2 regions of the Aeribacillus sp. FSL K6-2848 genome follow, and region 1 is predicted to be linked to the other one. Evidence: a T-box and tRNA genes for the amino acid it is inferred to sense, from the RefSeq annotation. Region 1 holds a T-box; the other holds one or more tRNA genes.
What was found. A T-box is a leader RNA that pairs with one kind of tRNA and senses whether it is charged. The one in region 1 lies ahead of tyrS (tyrosine--tRNA ligase), so its partner is inferred to be a tRNA-Tyr.
Positions count from the first base shown of each region.

Region 2: it has a tRNA-Tyr gene. The T-box ahead of tyrS (tyrosine--tRNA ligase) is inferred to sense a tRNA for this amino acid. The anticodon was not compared.

Region 1 is NZ_JBBOQQ010000001.1:3,274,693-3,282,214, forward strand. Features, by position in the region: gene NSS70_RS15815 (ISL3 family transposase) at 155-1,324, shown strand; gene tyrS (tyrosine--tRNA ligase) at 2,028-3,290, opposite strand; T-box leader at 3,339-3,555, opposite strand; gene NSS70_RS15825 (transglycosylase domain-containing protein) at 3,684-6,473, shown strand; gene NSS70_RS15830 (GNAT family N-acetyltransferase) at 6,602-7,048, opposite strand.
Region 2 is NZ_JBBOQQ010000001.1:196,272-203,793, forward strand. Features, by position in the region: gene NSS70_RS01080 (IS1380-like element ISGsp2 family transposase) at 1-982, shown strand, start outside; gene NSS70_RS01085 (hypothetical protein) at 1,377-1,721, opposite strand; gene NSS70_RS01090 (response regulator transcription factor) at 1,944-2,588, opposite strand; gene NSS70_RS20700 (hypothetical protein) at 2,900-2,986, shown strand; gene NSS70_RS01100 (hypothetical protein) at 2,962-3,153, shown strand; tRNA gene NSS70_RS01105 (tRNA-Glu) at 3,424-3,498, shown strand; tRNA gene NSS70_RS01110 (tRNA-Val) at 3,500-3,575, shown strand; tRNA gene NSS70_RS01115 (tRNA-Thr) at 3,671-3,743, shown strand; tRNA gene NSS70_RS01120 (tRNA-Tyr) at 3,756-3,840, shown strand; tRNA gene NSS70_RS01125 (tRNA-Gln) at 3,949-4,023, shown strand; tRNA gene NSS70_RS01130 (tRNA-Lys) at 4,222-4,297, shown strand; tRNA gene NSS70_RS01135 (tRNA-Gly) at 4,303-4,374, shown strand; gene NSS70_RS01140 (tautomerase family protein) at 4,883-5,101, shown strand; gene NSS70_RS01145 (MerR family transcriptional regulator) at 5,179-5,964, opposite strand; gene sigW (RNA polymerase sigma factor SigW) at 6,270-6,833, shown strand; gene NSS70_RS01155 (anti-sigma factor family protein) at 6,848-7,450, shown strand.

The DNA.
Region 1 (7,522 bases):
CTAATTATAAGGAGTTTTTTTATATCCAAAAAGATGGCTCTTCACCACAAAATGTACTTGACAATCAGGTTGTTTTCTGATCAAGGGTACAAAAAATGCGAAATTTCCTGTATGGTAAAGGTGACCAAACCATCAACCATGGAGGAAATTTCGCATGCAATCTCAGTTTATCAAAGATTTGATCACTTTACCAGGCTTTCTTATTCATGGAGAACGAAAAGAGGGAGAACGATGGATTTTTGAACTTTCCCTCCCTCCTCATTGTCCGATCTGCCCGACTTGCTTCGGACGGACAACCAAAATATCATCGAAACGAAAACAATGGATTCATGGCTATACCAATACGGTCGGTTTATTTTGGATTGAACTTCCCATAGAAAGACGGCGTTGCCAAGCCTGTTTTCTGACGTTCACCGTTTCTTATCCGGGACTTCCGTCTCACAGTATCGCGACGGAATCGTTTCAACATTGGGTCGCCCAGTTATGCATCGGAAAAACGATTCAAGAAGTCGCTCGCTTGTTACAACTCGCCTATACGACAGTAGAACGCTGGTTTTATCAATATGCCCCGGCTCTTTTACCAACATCGAATCCTACAGTAGTATGTGTGGATGAATTCGCTTTCCGAAAGGGACATGATTACGGAGTAGCGGTGATGGATACACAGACTCGGAATGTCCTTTCCATTGCTTCTGGAAAAAATGAAGAAGCCATTGTGGAGGCGCTTCAACCCGTCGCCTCCAAAGTGAAGTATGTTGTCAGCGACTTGGCTCCTGCCATGAGAAAAGCCATTGAAAAGGTATGTCCAAAAGCCATCCATGTTCTTGACCACTTCCATGTGATTCAGTTATTCACCGATGCACTGGAACGTTGTCGCAAATACCTTGCCAAAGGCGGAACCAAACATGGAAGCGTTCGCCGCGTGTGCCGATTGTTAAGCCAACGTCCAGAAAAATTAACAGAAGAAGAGAGACAGGAAGTTCGACAATGGTGCCAAGAAAGTGCTTATTTACGTGATGTCTATCAAGCACTTCAACATTTCCGTTACGTATCCAAAAGCCAAACAAGAAAGCAAGCCGAAACTCGTTTGACCCAATGGTTTGACCGGTACCTTTTTAGCGACTGTGCCGCCGTACGCAGTATTGCCAAGGCACTCATCACCCGAAGAGACGCAGTGCTTTCTTGCATCGTTTTTTCTTACTCAAATGGTCCAATGGAAGGAATCAACAACAAAATAAAATTGATCAAAAGGCGAGGATATGGGTATCGAAATATCCAGCGTTTTACTTTGCGTGTCCGTCTAGAGACCTCTATCACATTTTAACGTAAAAATCAAGTACATCTTTTGGTGATGAACCAAAAAGATGAAATTTAACATAAAATTGGGCTTGACAAATTAAAATTAACTTAATGCAATGCTACTGATCGATTTTAGATTTAGAGAAATTTCCTCAAATGGCTTCCCCTTCTTTTTCCTTATATGGATCGGCTCAAAATAAATCTTTTTGGTAAATGTGCCATCACCATTGTAAAAAACTTTTGTATTCTCTGTCCGTTCCTCAATGATTTCCCCTCGTTTAAGGTTAATTTTAGGGGTCGGGACTTTTGACGGTAAATGACTTTCAGTAGAGTTGTTGTCTTTAGAATGAATGGTTTCTGCGAAAACGTCTAAAGGAACGGATGAGAAAAATAACAGATTCACAATTGCCCATATCAACCATTTTTAAACGACTAATTTTCATATAATTCCTCCTTTTCAATAATTTGTTAAATTGATTGTACTTTATAAAAGCTAGATTTAGGTACATTTTTTGACATACAAAATTCTGTATTTTTCGACAAATTTCGCTTCTTTTGTACGAAAAACCCCCCTTCAATGAATAAATTAATCCATTCAATTGAAGGGGGGATGCTTTTGACCTATTTAATAGAATACGGGTATGAGCGGTGGTCGTTTAGAATCACTCGCCCGTATATTTTCCAATTGATTTTAATAGGCCCCTGAAAGTGTGAGCAGAGGCTTATGATTATTTGAAATGAATTAAGAAATATTTCTTTTTGCCCCGGCGGATCACAGCAAATTGACCTTCGATGGTGTCTTTTTCAGACACAATATAATCAAGCTCCTGCACCCGTTCGCCGTTAATGTAAATCGCACCGTTTCCGATGTCTTCTCTTGCCTGCCGTTTCGATGGAGAAATTTTCGCCTGAACCAATAAATCGACTAATCCGATTTCATTTTCGGTCGTTTCATACGAAGGCACATCTTTAAAGCCTTGTTTTATTTCTTCTGCTGTTAAAGCTTTTATATTGCCGCTGAACAGCGCTTCGGAAATTTTGACTGCCTGTTTGAGTGCTTCTTCGCCATGGACAAGTTTTGTCACTTCTTCCGCTAACGCTTTTTGCGCAGACCGTTTTTCAGGAGCATTTTTCACTTCTTCTGCCAATTGTTCAATTTCTTCTTTTGATAAGAAAGTAAAATATTTTAAATATTTGATGACATCCCGGTCATCGGTATTGATCCAAAATTGATAAAATTCGTAAGGCGATGTTTTTTCTTTATCGAGCCAGATGGCTCCTCCTTCCGTTTTGCCGAATTTTGTGCCGTCGGCTTTCGTGACGAGCTGGAGTGTAAGACCGTATGCTTTCGCATTTTCTTCCGTTTTTCGAATTAGTTCAAGTCCTGACGTAATATTTCCCCATTGGTCGCTTCCGCCGATTTGCAAGCGGCAATCATAGGTTTGGTACAGCTTTAAAAAATCGTACGATTGCAAAATCATGTAGCTGAATTCCGTAAAGGAAATGCCCGTTTCAATTCTTGACTGCACGGTTTCTTTCGCCAGCATATAGTTTATGCCAAAGCTTTTGCCGATATCGCGCAAAAATGTGATGACATCCAATGGCCCGATCCAATCGTAGTTGTTGGCCAAAATGGCCGGATTCCCTTCTTTTTCAAAATCCAAAAAACGGGAAAGCTGTTCCTTAATGCGTTCTGACCACTGCTTCACCGTTTCTTTTTCATTTAATGTTCTTTCCTGTTTTTTTCCGCTTGGATCGCCGATCAAGCCTGTTGCGCCGCCAACAAGAGCAATCGGTTGATGACCTGCCTCTTGAAATCTTTTTAACGTTAAAATCGGCAGCAAATGCCCGATATGAAGGCTGTCTGCCGTCGGGTCAAAACCGCAGTACAGCTTCACCTGTTCCTCTGACAACAATTTATCTAACCCTTCTTCATCCGTTACTTGATTAATGAGTCCGCGATATTTTAAATCTTCTAGCAAAGCATTCATCAAACCCACTCCTTTTCAAATTTTATCCAAATAAAAAACGCCCCTTCATGAAGGGACGTATAATTACGCGGTACCACCCTGCTTAAGAACATTTGCATGTTCTTCACTCATTCTGATAACGGCTAAAAACCGTCCTTTGCTACTTCACTTTCACAAAGAATGCTCATGGAGGTAATTCACAAAGCATTTATGTGCTGATTCGCACCGGCCATCAGCTCTCTGAAACAGGGAAATGCCTGCTACTTTCTCCAATCAACGCTCAAGTATTTTTTTCATTAATAAACATTTTTAGCATAATTGACATCCTTTGTCAACTAAGATTAGAACAGAGGGCGTCAACCGGAGAAAAAAATATGCTATAATAAACTAGATTTTGTAGAGGGATGATGAAAAATGGAGAAATGGTACGAATTTTTTAGGAAGGTAAGCTCCTTTTATCATAAGCACCAGCAAAAAATGGTCATTGCCTATAACGTAACATGGAACTTATTTCTTTTACTATTGGTTATCGGTTTAATAGGCTTCTCCTTTATCGGAGGATTAGGAGCTGGTTATTTTGCATCGCTTGTAAAAGATGAGCCGATCCGTTCCGAAAAAGAATTGGAAAAAGACATTTACGATTATTCTGAAACAACGAAAGTGTACTTTGCAGACAATGTCTATTTAGGGAAAATTCGCACAGATCTTGAACGTGAAAAAATCAAAATTGATCAAATTTCCGAGCATTTAAAACATGCAATTGTTGCAGTGGAGGACGAATATTTTTACGAGCATAAAGGGATTGTCCCAAAGGCGATCATGCGGGCGATTTTCCAGGAGTTCTCAAACTCTTCTGTCAGAACCGGCGGAAGCACCCTCACACAGCAATTAATTAAAAACCAAATATTGACCAACGAAGTGTCATTTGAAAGAAAAGCAAAAGAAATCCTGCTAGCATTGAGATTAGAAAAATATTTTACGAAAGATCAAATATTAGAAGCCTATTTAAATGTATCATCATTTGGACGAAACAGCTCCGGAAGAAACATTGCAGGCGTGCAGGCTGCGGCGCAGGGGATTTTTGGCATAGATGCGAAAGACTTATCGATACCGCAGGCAGCTTTTATCGCTGGTCTCCCTCAAAATCCTTTTGCTTATACACCGTTCACAAAGGACGGAGAAGTAAAAGAAGATTTACAGCCTGGTATAAACCGAATGAAAACCGTCCTAAGAAAAATGTTTGCAGAAGGATATATTACAAAAAAAGAATATGAAGAAGCACTTAAGTTTGATTTAAAGGCTCATTTAGCCAAAAAGAAAAAACCTGATATTGAGCAATATCCTTGGATTATATACGAAGTTGAAAAAAGAGTGAAGGATATACTGGCTGAGCAGCTGGCGAAAAAAGACGGTCACAAGCTGGAGGATCTCCGAAAAAATAATAAAGAGCTGTTTAATCGATACATGGCGCTGGCCGATCAAGACATGAGACAAAACGGCTACAACATTCATACGACCATTAACAAGAAAATTTATGACAAAATGCAAGAGGTTGTCAAAAACTACGAGTATTACGGAAGTCCAAAGCTTGAAAAGAAAAAAGATCCTGAAACAGGCAAGACCGTAACCATCGAGGAACCGGTTGAAGTCGGCGCTGTTTTAATCGAAAACAAAACTGGAAAAATAATCTCCTTTGTTGGCGGCCGTGATCATAACAGGGAGCAGACAAACCATGCTACAAGAGCATTAAGACCAAACGGTTCAACAATGAAACCGCTCGCTGTCTATGCACCCGCGATGGAAATGGGCATCGTCCAGCCGGGAACTGTTGTGGCAGATCTTCCATTTTCAATCGGGAAATATCAGCCGAAAAACTATGGAGGCGGCTATCACGGATTAACAAGTATTCGAACAGCATTGAAACATTCATATAACATTCCGGCGGTAAAAACCTATGCAAAAATTATTTCGCAAAATCCGGTATCCTATTTAGAAAAAATGGGATTTAGTTCACTTGCTCAAGAAGATTACAGTTCATTCTCCCTCGCTCTTGGGGCAATGACTTACGGAGTAACCGTGGAGGAAAACGTAAACGCCTTCGCAACATTTGCCAATAACGGTGAATTTGTCGACGCCTACATGATTGAAAAAATTGAAACACAAGACGGAAAAGTTATATATCAACATAACAGCAAGAAAGAGAAGGTCTTTTCCCCTCAAACAGCCTATTTAATGATTGATATGATGCGGGATGTCATTCAAAGCGGAACGGCTTCCTCTTTAAAAAGGTATCTATCATTTCAATCTGATTGGGCTGGAAAAACAGGAACTGGGCAGGATTATCGGGATGCATGGTTTGTTGCTGTAAATCCTAATGTATCCTTCGGCACATGGATCGGTTATGACACGCCGAAAAGGCTGGAAACGACCTACAAAGGTTTGACCTACAGCAATAGAAATATATTGCTTTGGGCAAAATTAATGAACGCCGCATACAGCGTCAAACCTGACTTAATAGATCCTAACACTTCCTTTAAAATGCCTAAAGGAATTGTTTCAAGATCGTATTGCGCCCTCTCTGGGGATCTGCCTTCTGAATTATGTAAGAAAGCTGGACTCGTTCAAACTGACTTGTATAACGCTAAATTTCTGCCGAATAAAGTGGATAAAAGCTTGGCGTACGGCAAATTTGTTTTAGTAGACAACGTAGCCTATCAAGTGCCGGCAAATGCACCGGCTGAATTCGTCCAGGAAGGGCCTCTGCTGAAAAAAGAAGTATTGAATAATCTTGGGATTTCAGACGTGTCCCAATTGACTAAACTTCTTCCTAGCGGAGCTAATTTAGAGGCTTTGACGTTGACCGGCAATAGGGTTCTTCAGGATAATGGCAAAGCTCCTTCTAAAGTGCCCGCTGTAAAGCTTAGCGGAACAACATTATCCTGGAGCAAAAGCGGTGAATATGATGTTATCGGGTACAGGGTTTATGCAGCTCCATCTAATTCAAATAGTTTCAAAAAAATTGCCAGTATACCTGCAAAAAATAACTTAAGCATCTCAGTCGGAAAATCTCCTGCCTCCTATTACGTCGTTGCAGTTGATGTGGCAGGAAAAGCGTCTCCTCCTTCAGCCATTGTAAAAACGGCGCAATCTGGAAAAACAGAGCCGCAGCAAAAACCGAAGCAGACGGCAAATGCAAGACAATAGGCGAATGGAAAAGATGCATTAAACGATCAATAAAGTAGACGAAACAGAAAAAACAGCCCAGCAAAACTTGCTTTCACCCAATAAATATTTAAAAAGGACCGCACGTGGTCCTTTTTATCTTTTACTGGCTAGTGTGACGGCAGCTTTTTTAAGAAAACATAGCTTACTTTATTGTATCGCATTTTTTCTTCATAGAAGCGGTGTGCGTCAACGCGCTGCAAGCCGGAAGATAAAGAAACAATATTATAGCCATTTTCTACAGCATATTGATGAACATACGTTAAAAGCTTTTCACCGTATCCTTTTGATCGTTCTTCAGGCAATGTCACTAAATCACAAACCCAAATGAAACGCCCGTAGTATAAAGTGATCATTGGCATAAATCCGATGATGGCAACCATTTTATTATGATCGTAAAGAGCAACTAATTGATATCCTTTCTTTTGTTTAGCTTCAAGCACCAATTCAAGAAATGATTGTTCATCAAGATGAGTCCGCAAATGTTTCATCACTGAAAATCCTTCTAAAATTTCCTCTTTCGTTCGCAATTCTTTCAATAAAAGGGATGATTCCATAAGCTTCTCTCCTATTTCCAATTTTAGCGTTTATTTTATCAATCTATTATTAATGCCAATCGAGTAGGAGGGAGCGATTAACTCCCGTCCTCTCACACCACCGTACGTACGGTTCCGTATACGGCGGTTCAATTAAGATAATTGACGCAAGTCTTTATAACTTCCGTGAATAGCTGTTCTCTTTATGCCAGTGGTCACTCCTCCCTCCAAGGGGTCTCCCACGGGATTCACCGCTTCCTCCCTCAAGTGAGGTACTACGTTTTCTGTGTTCATCATGACTCACTGAATGCCAAGGGCTATTCTCTCTTAATTGTTCGGTCCTTCTTAGTTGTTCTAGACCAACTAATACTATGACCTCTGCTGACTTCTGACGGTTCAGCTACTTATCACTAAGTAGGTTATGAAGAGTACTTCACATATCCGCCAGACCTCCCCGGGTAAGTACATGCACTTTCACACCATCTATCCGCCTCA
Region 2 (7,522 bases), 3.1 Mb from region 1:
CCCTTGTTGGACCAAAGGAAAGACGACATGGCTTCCCCTTGATATAGATGGTTCCCCATTTGACAACTCCGATACGAAAAAAGAAGGAGTCAGTCGAACGTATAAAGGATTTGACGGTTTTACACCGTTGTTTGCGTATGCAGGGAAGGAAGGGTATCTCGTTCATGCCGAGTTGCGTCCAGGGAAACAACATGTGCAAGACAACATGCCCTCGTTTTTAGTCACCGCTATCCGTCGAGCTCGTCAACTGACTTCATCTCGTCTGCTTGTTCGCATGGATGCAGGAAACGATGCAGAAGCGAATGTGCACGTATGCCTAAAGGAAGACGTGGACTTTGTCATCAAGCGAAACTTACGCCGAGAATCGAAAGCGCTTTGGTTCCAGATCGCTTCGCAAAAGGGCAAACGTGTCGATGATGGACAAAGCGAAGGAGTACAAACCTATGAGCTATGCCTTCCACAGAAGGCAGCGATCGATGGAAACACGTATACGTACGTTCAAGTCACCCAAGTGACGGAACGGACGATGGAACGCAATGGACAGCTGATGCTCGTTCCTGATTATGAAGTGGAAAGCTATTGGGTGCGGCTCAAAGGATACGAGCATGTTCGAATGAGCGATGTGCTCGCGTTGTATCATGACCATGCGACATGCGAACAGTTTCATAGCGAACTGAAGAGCGACTTAGATTTAGAGCGGCTTCCATCTGGGAAGATGAAAACGAATGCGCTCGTGTTGGTCATGGGAGCCTTCGTTTACAATCTTCTTCGTCTGATTGGACAAGATCTATTAAGCGATCCGAGACATCCGTTGCACCACAAAGTGAAACGCCGCCGCATCAAGACGATTATTCAGACGGTGATCACGATGGCAGGGCGACTCGTCCGTCGATCACGACAGATCTGGATGAAACTGACGCGAAGGAGTGGCTATAGCGAGCCCCTACTGAACGTCTATCAGAAATGGAGAGAGGCAAGATAACGAACGAATGTTCGGGAACTGATGTCCAACGTCACTCCCTGTGCTTTTTTGTCTATTTTTTTGGTTCGTATACCTAAAAAAGAGATTTGTTCCATTTTCGGAAATAGAGATGACATAGGTCATAAGCATAAAAAGGGTTTTATGGATTATCAATCCATCAAAATTACAACAAAATCAAAGTCGATTTCAATTCATCACGGATTCAGGTAATACAAGAGCAAACATACAGGAAACTAACATGCGCTTATTCAATAAACCCCTTTTTAATTCCAGTAAGAGCATTATCTTTCACTCGCTTTCTGATTGATAACTATCAAAACTACTTTAAAAGCATATCGCATTTCTACATTGCAGAAATGCGATATGCTACGGAATCGAAATTGAAAGAGTTAAGTTAATACGTATCTGGGTTCCATTTCCCTTTCATCGTAAAGCGGTCAAATTTACCTCCTTTTTCTTTCCAGATTTTCAAACGGTACTTATAACTGGCCTTAGCTCCATTATTTGTTAATGTGTAATTACCAGCCTTTTTAGTATAAAGATTACTACTTCTTTTCGCACCTTCCGAATTTTCCATTCTTACTCCTGCTGTCCAATTCGAATCTATACTAGTAATCTTAACAACTGGATTCTCTTTATCTGTAAATTTCCATGCATAGTTAGTATAAGCACGTCCAGTTAAAAAGTTTGTTGTCACATCAAAATGAAATTTGTAGTTAGCAGCTGATGCAACAGGCACTAATGCTCCTACAGCTAGAATAGAAGTTAAAGCAATTTTTAACCATTTTTTTCAAATAAAACCCTCCTCGTTTTTCCGCATTAAAATTCCTGAATTCCCGCGAGAATCCTTCGAGTAAGGTGCTAGCTACCTGTTTTTACAGTTCACATTTTCTAACAATACAGAACGGTGATTAGAGTAGAAGCCACATTTGAAAAAAGTCCCAAATTTTCTTGCCACCTTTTAAATTAACCCCCATTCCCGGGCCTTTCGGGCTGCTTCTTTGCTTCTTTTTTCCCCCGTCTTTTTCAAAATATTAGTAATGTGCTTTTTTATTGTATTAATTTCTACCATTAATATTTCTGCTATTTGTTTTTGCTTATAGCCTTCAGCGATCAGCTTTAATATTTTTTGTTCTGTTTGTGTTAATCTCTCCTTCATATAGTGGATCTCTAGTTGTCTTAAGCGACAAAACTCCTTACGGATAACAGATTCAACATAAGCACTTTTAAGTGACCATTTTTGATACGCTAAGCGTATTACATTTGGAATATGATTATAGGATTTGTCTATGTAACAGATTGCCCCGGCAATAAAAGCTTCAAAAATCAATCGATTGTCAATCTGATCATTTAAAATAATCAGCTGTGCTTTTGTTTTTTCAGTAACAGATTTTATTACTTTGACTTTTTCTGTATCTTTTACTAATCCGATATTCATTAGTACAATGTTCACATGTAAACGGTTAATAAAATCACTTAAACATTTCAGCTCGCACGTGACTCTTACTATTTCTATGTCGGTCTCATTTTTAACGATAGAGCAAATTTTTAACAACTCATCTTTGTCTTTCTCAATCAATAGTACACGTATTTTTTCATAACGCACCTTTTTACACCTCTCTTCACGCCCGTTGCCTTAAGAAAAACATTGGATAATTCGAAATATCAGACATAACTTCTTGTGAAGGACTTTCTACTTATTAAAACGTCAGATCTCTCAGAATTGTTTCTGATTTTTTATAATTTTAACCTTTTTTGGAACGTTTTCCCTTAAAAGTAAGCGTCAAATTTAGCCAATCTTCTAGACTCTGTAAGATTATGAGATAATCTCCTCAAGAATAGATATAAGGAGGTTTTTTATAGCAAATCCAGAAATAGCTGAGAGAAAAAGGAATAGACATGACCGGAATGCGTCCAATGGGGAGTACAGAAAGAACGATGAGTGTGTTTGCGAAACATTTGAAAATGGGCGGAACTGGGTGGATCAAGGTACCGGTGCGATGATGACGGCCTTGGTGGCAGCATTAGAAAAAGTTAGTCATCAAAACGCTTATTGGACAAGTAGAAAGATGGAAAAAATCTCAAGAAGCCCATTCAAACAATACATCGAAAAGATCACGAGAACAATAAACGAAGCCACACGTGACCCGTACCATGTACCTAAAAAATAAAGTGAAAACACTTATCCATCAAGCATTGAAGAGATTAAGTAGGACTAGGAATTACTTTGGGGTTATCTTTATCATTTGTATGCGTTTATTATGGAATCCCTCCTGCAAATGCTTGGCTCAATCTTCATATTGACAATAAACCATTTTTCCTCTATACTAATACTCGTCGATTGCTTAATAAAAAACTTGTGAAGGAAAAATGATTTTATAATTGACAAAAAGTAAATTGTTATATATAATTTAATTTGTCTTTTTGCTAATGATGTTATTGGCCCGTTGGTCAAGTGGTTAAGACACCGCCCTTTCACGGCGGTAACACGGGTTCGAATCCCGTACGGGTCACCATGGAGGATTAGCTCAGCTGGGAGAGCACTTGCCTTACAAGCAAGGGGTCGGCGGTTCGATCCCGTCATCCTCCACCATGTACTAAACAAGCTTTTCTTAAACAAGTTTAATGAGGCTGGCATAACAATTTAAACAAAGGTAAAAACTGAGTGTGATTTAAAGTATTTATTGCGCCGGTGTAGCTCAATTGGTAGAGCAACTGACTTGTAATCAGTAGGTTGGGGGTTCGATTCCTCTCGCCGGCATTTTTAATAATCGGAGGGGTAGCGAAGTGGCTAAACGCGGCGGACTGTAAATCCGCTCCCTTAGGGTTCGGCGGTTCGAATCCGTCCCCCTCCACCATGCCGAAGAATGTTATGAAACATTGAAATCACATTAAACAACAAAATGTTGTATAAAGTGATTTTTTTATTGGTACAATATAATTAGTCAAGAGATGAATGGTGATATTGGGCTATAGCCAAGCGGTAAGGCAACGGACTTTGACTCCGTGATGCGCTGGTTCGAATCCAGCTAGCCCAGCCATTTATTATAAAAAGACAGTTCATGTCTGTTCTTTTTTTTGTAAAAATGTTAGATAGAAAGTAAGATTTAACTAGATTTTACAAAGGGCAAAGCCTCGTCGAATAAGCAGCGATTTGTCCCGACGCATCCAGTATCCTCGAAAAATCAGGAAGAGGAAGGGACATCTGACAAATTTTAAAATGGATTAGAAGACTTTAAGAGCCATTAGCTCAGTCGGTAGAGCATCTGACTTTTAATCAGAGGGTCGGAGGTTCGAATCCTCCATGGCTCACCATTTGTGCGGAAGTAGTTCAGTGGTAGAACACCACCTTGCCAAGGTGGGGGTCGCGGGTTCGAGTCCCGTCTTCCGCTTTTAAATTCAATAGGGAAAACTTTATAAAATAAGATGAACTTAATTCCTGACAAGAAATTGTCAGGATTTTTTTATTTGAAATGTTACTAATCCTTCGATTATATCTAATCCTCGCTTTTGAATCTCAAAATAATGATATGTAGGAGCATTCTCCTTTTTAGTCCCATAACAGCCTTTTAAATTTGGATATACCATTGAAGTCGAATTGTATTTTTCCTTTTAGTATTGGTAATGCGGTTGTTCCTAAATGGAACCATGACCTAAATGATTTTTTGTTGATTTTAAAAATTAGTCTCTTTTCCAGAAGATTGTTGCTGTAGAGGATGATTTGTGTAAAACATTTTGCATACAATGACTGCCCAGCAAAGGTTTTTACGGGTGTTGTGACGAAGTATATCGACAAACTTCTGTCTTGTTTCATTTTTTGAAATAGCACAGATCCGGATGAGGACGAATAAATTTCGACACCATTTATAAATTCAAACGGCTTAAAGGAGTTGTGATTCGATGCCTTTTATCAACGTAAGGCTGGCTAAAGGAAGAACCGCAGAACAGAAACAGCAGTTTACTGAGGCAATAACAAAAGCAGCAGCGCAAATACTAAACGTGAAAGAAGAATGGGTTACAGTAGTTTTCGATGAATATGAAAGAGATAATTGGGCTTCCGGCGGAACACTTCACTCGATAAAATTTGGGGAAGGTTTCGGGAAAATGGGAGCTGAATGAATATCCATCATCCTGTAATTCAAAGATAAAAAATGACCTCCCCAATTGGAAAAGGGGAGGTGAAGTTTTTTTATTTGCTAAAGTCGGTCAATATTTTCATCTTGGAGAAGCCCAGCTTTCATCGCATAATGTTCCATCACTTGCTGAAGCCACTCCTCTTCCTCCTGTGTAAATGGAGATGCCAATTTATTTTCAATAGTTTTAATTTCAGCTTCATCTAAATTCCCGATAACACTAATTAATTCTTTTCCGATAAATTCTAATATTGTTTTCATATATTTTTCGACTAACGCTTCTACCTCAGGATCATCGACAGGTCTTCCTGCCAATCTTTTTGTTTCTTGGGATAATTGGATGTATTCTTTGTCAAGGGAGATCATTACCTCTTCAGGCTGATCAAAAAGCTTTTCAGCTACTTCTTTTGACGTATAATGTTCTAACCATTTGCGCTGTTCTTTTTCTGTTTGTATGCTCTGAATAAGACTCATTAAAACATTGCTATCCACTTCTTTTTCTTCTTCTAAAATCGTGAGAATTCGTTTAATGGCTTTGAGCACTTCTTCAATATGTTCCTTTCGTTCTTCAAGCGCTTCTTTTTGGAACTGTAAAGTTTCCTTTAAGTTTAAATCGAAGTTGGTTTCATTAATTAACTCTTTGATTTGTTCTAAACTGTATCCTAAAAATTTAAGACTGACTATTTTTTGAAGTGTCAATACATCATGAGCAGAGTATAATCGGTGTCCAGAACGAGGATTTTTTTTCGGTTTGAGCAGTCCAATTTGATCATAATAATGCAATGTTCGGATTGTTGTTCCCGTCTTTTTAGAAAATTCGCCAATCGTAAAGTAAGTCTCTTCCTTCACTTTAACATCGCCCCCAAAACACTTATCTTTATAAACCTATTGTGATCATAATACCTAACGCGGCGTTAGGTGCAACCCCTCTGAAAAAAATTTGTAATGTCATTTTTCATTATGACAAGTTGGACGTTTCTTTATAAAAAGCCCAGAAATGGGAATGTGAAAGGTTTTTGCTACAAAAGGAAAAAATTTTTCTTGCAGATGAAAACATAAATTCCTAAAATTTGCTAGAATAGATTTATAAAAAAATGAAACCTTTGGGGAACGAATTCGTATCATGATGTACCCGCAACTGCGGAGGTAGAAAAATGGAAGAATTTATAAATAAAAAGATCAAACAAATTAAAAAAGGCGACCAAAATGCATTTGCAGAAGTTGTTGAATTATATAAAGATAAAATTTTTCAACTTTGTTATAGAATGCTGGGAAACGTCCATGAAGCTGAGGACATAGCACAGGAAGCATTTATAAGAGTGTATATGAACATCCATTCATTTGATATGAACAAAAAATTTTCTACATGGATTTATCGGATTGCAACCAATTTATCGATTGATCGTATTCGGAAAAAGAAGCCGGACTATTATTTAGATGCAGAAGTTGCGGGGACTGATGGCTTAACAATGTACTCCCAAGTATCATCTGATATTGCAATGCCTGAAAAAGAAGTTGAAGCAATTGAACTGCAAGAAACGATTCAAAAAGAAATTTTAAAACTGCCGGATAAATATCGATCAGTCATCGTATTGAGATATATTGAGGAGCTATCCTTGCAAGAAATCGCAGAGATATTGGAACTTCCAGTCGGAACAGTTAAAACAAGAATACACCGGGGACGGGAGGCTTTACGCAAACAATTAAGGCATTTGTGATTGGGGTGAGTAAGATGAAATGTCCTAAGCATGTAGTGGAGATGATCCATAAGTATTTGGACGGGGATTTGCATGAGGATGAAGGCCGTGAGTTAAAAAAACACTTGCAATCTTGTGAGGATTGCAAGGCACATTATCAAGAATTGGAAAAAGCTGTAGCGTTTGTCAAGAGTATCTCACATGTTGAAGCACCGGCAGATTTTACGCAAAAGGTGTTAGAAAAACTGCCAAAAGAAAAGCGTACGGTCTCAACTAGACGCTGGTTCCGAAATCATCCTTTCTTTTCAGCCGCTGCACTATTTGTTATTCTAATGACTGGAAGTTTATTTGCTTCTTATGAAGAAAGCCAATTCAGCGTAACAAAGTATGATAATTTGGTTGTTGACAACCGTACTGTTATTGTGCCTGAAGGAGAAACGGTGAAAGGTGATATTACTGTTAAAAACGGTGATATTAAAATAGAAGGAAAAGTTGAAGGAAATGTAACGGTGATTAACGGAGACCAATATTTGGCTTCTGCCGGTCAAGTTACCGGAGAGGTTGAGGAAATAAACGAATTGTTTGAGTGGCTGTGGTATGAAGTAAAATCGACTCTGTCAGAGGTTTTTAAACAATAGGCCATCTTTAGTAGGATGGTCTATTTTTATGTTTAAGTGCATTTAGGAAAAGTTATGATATAATAAAGTGGA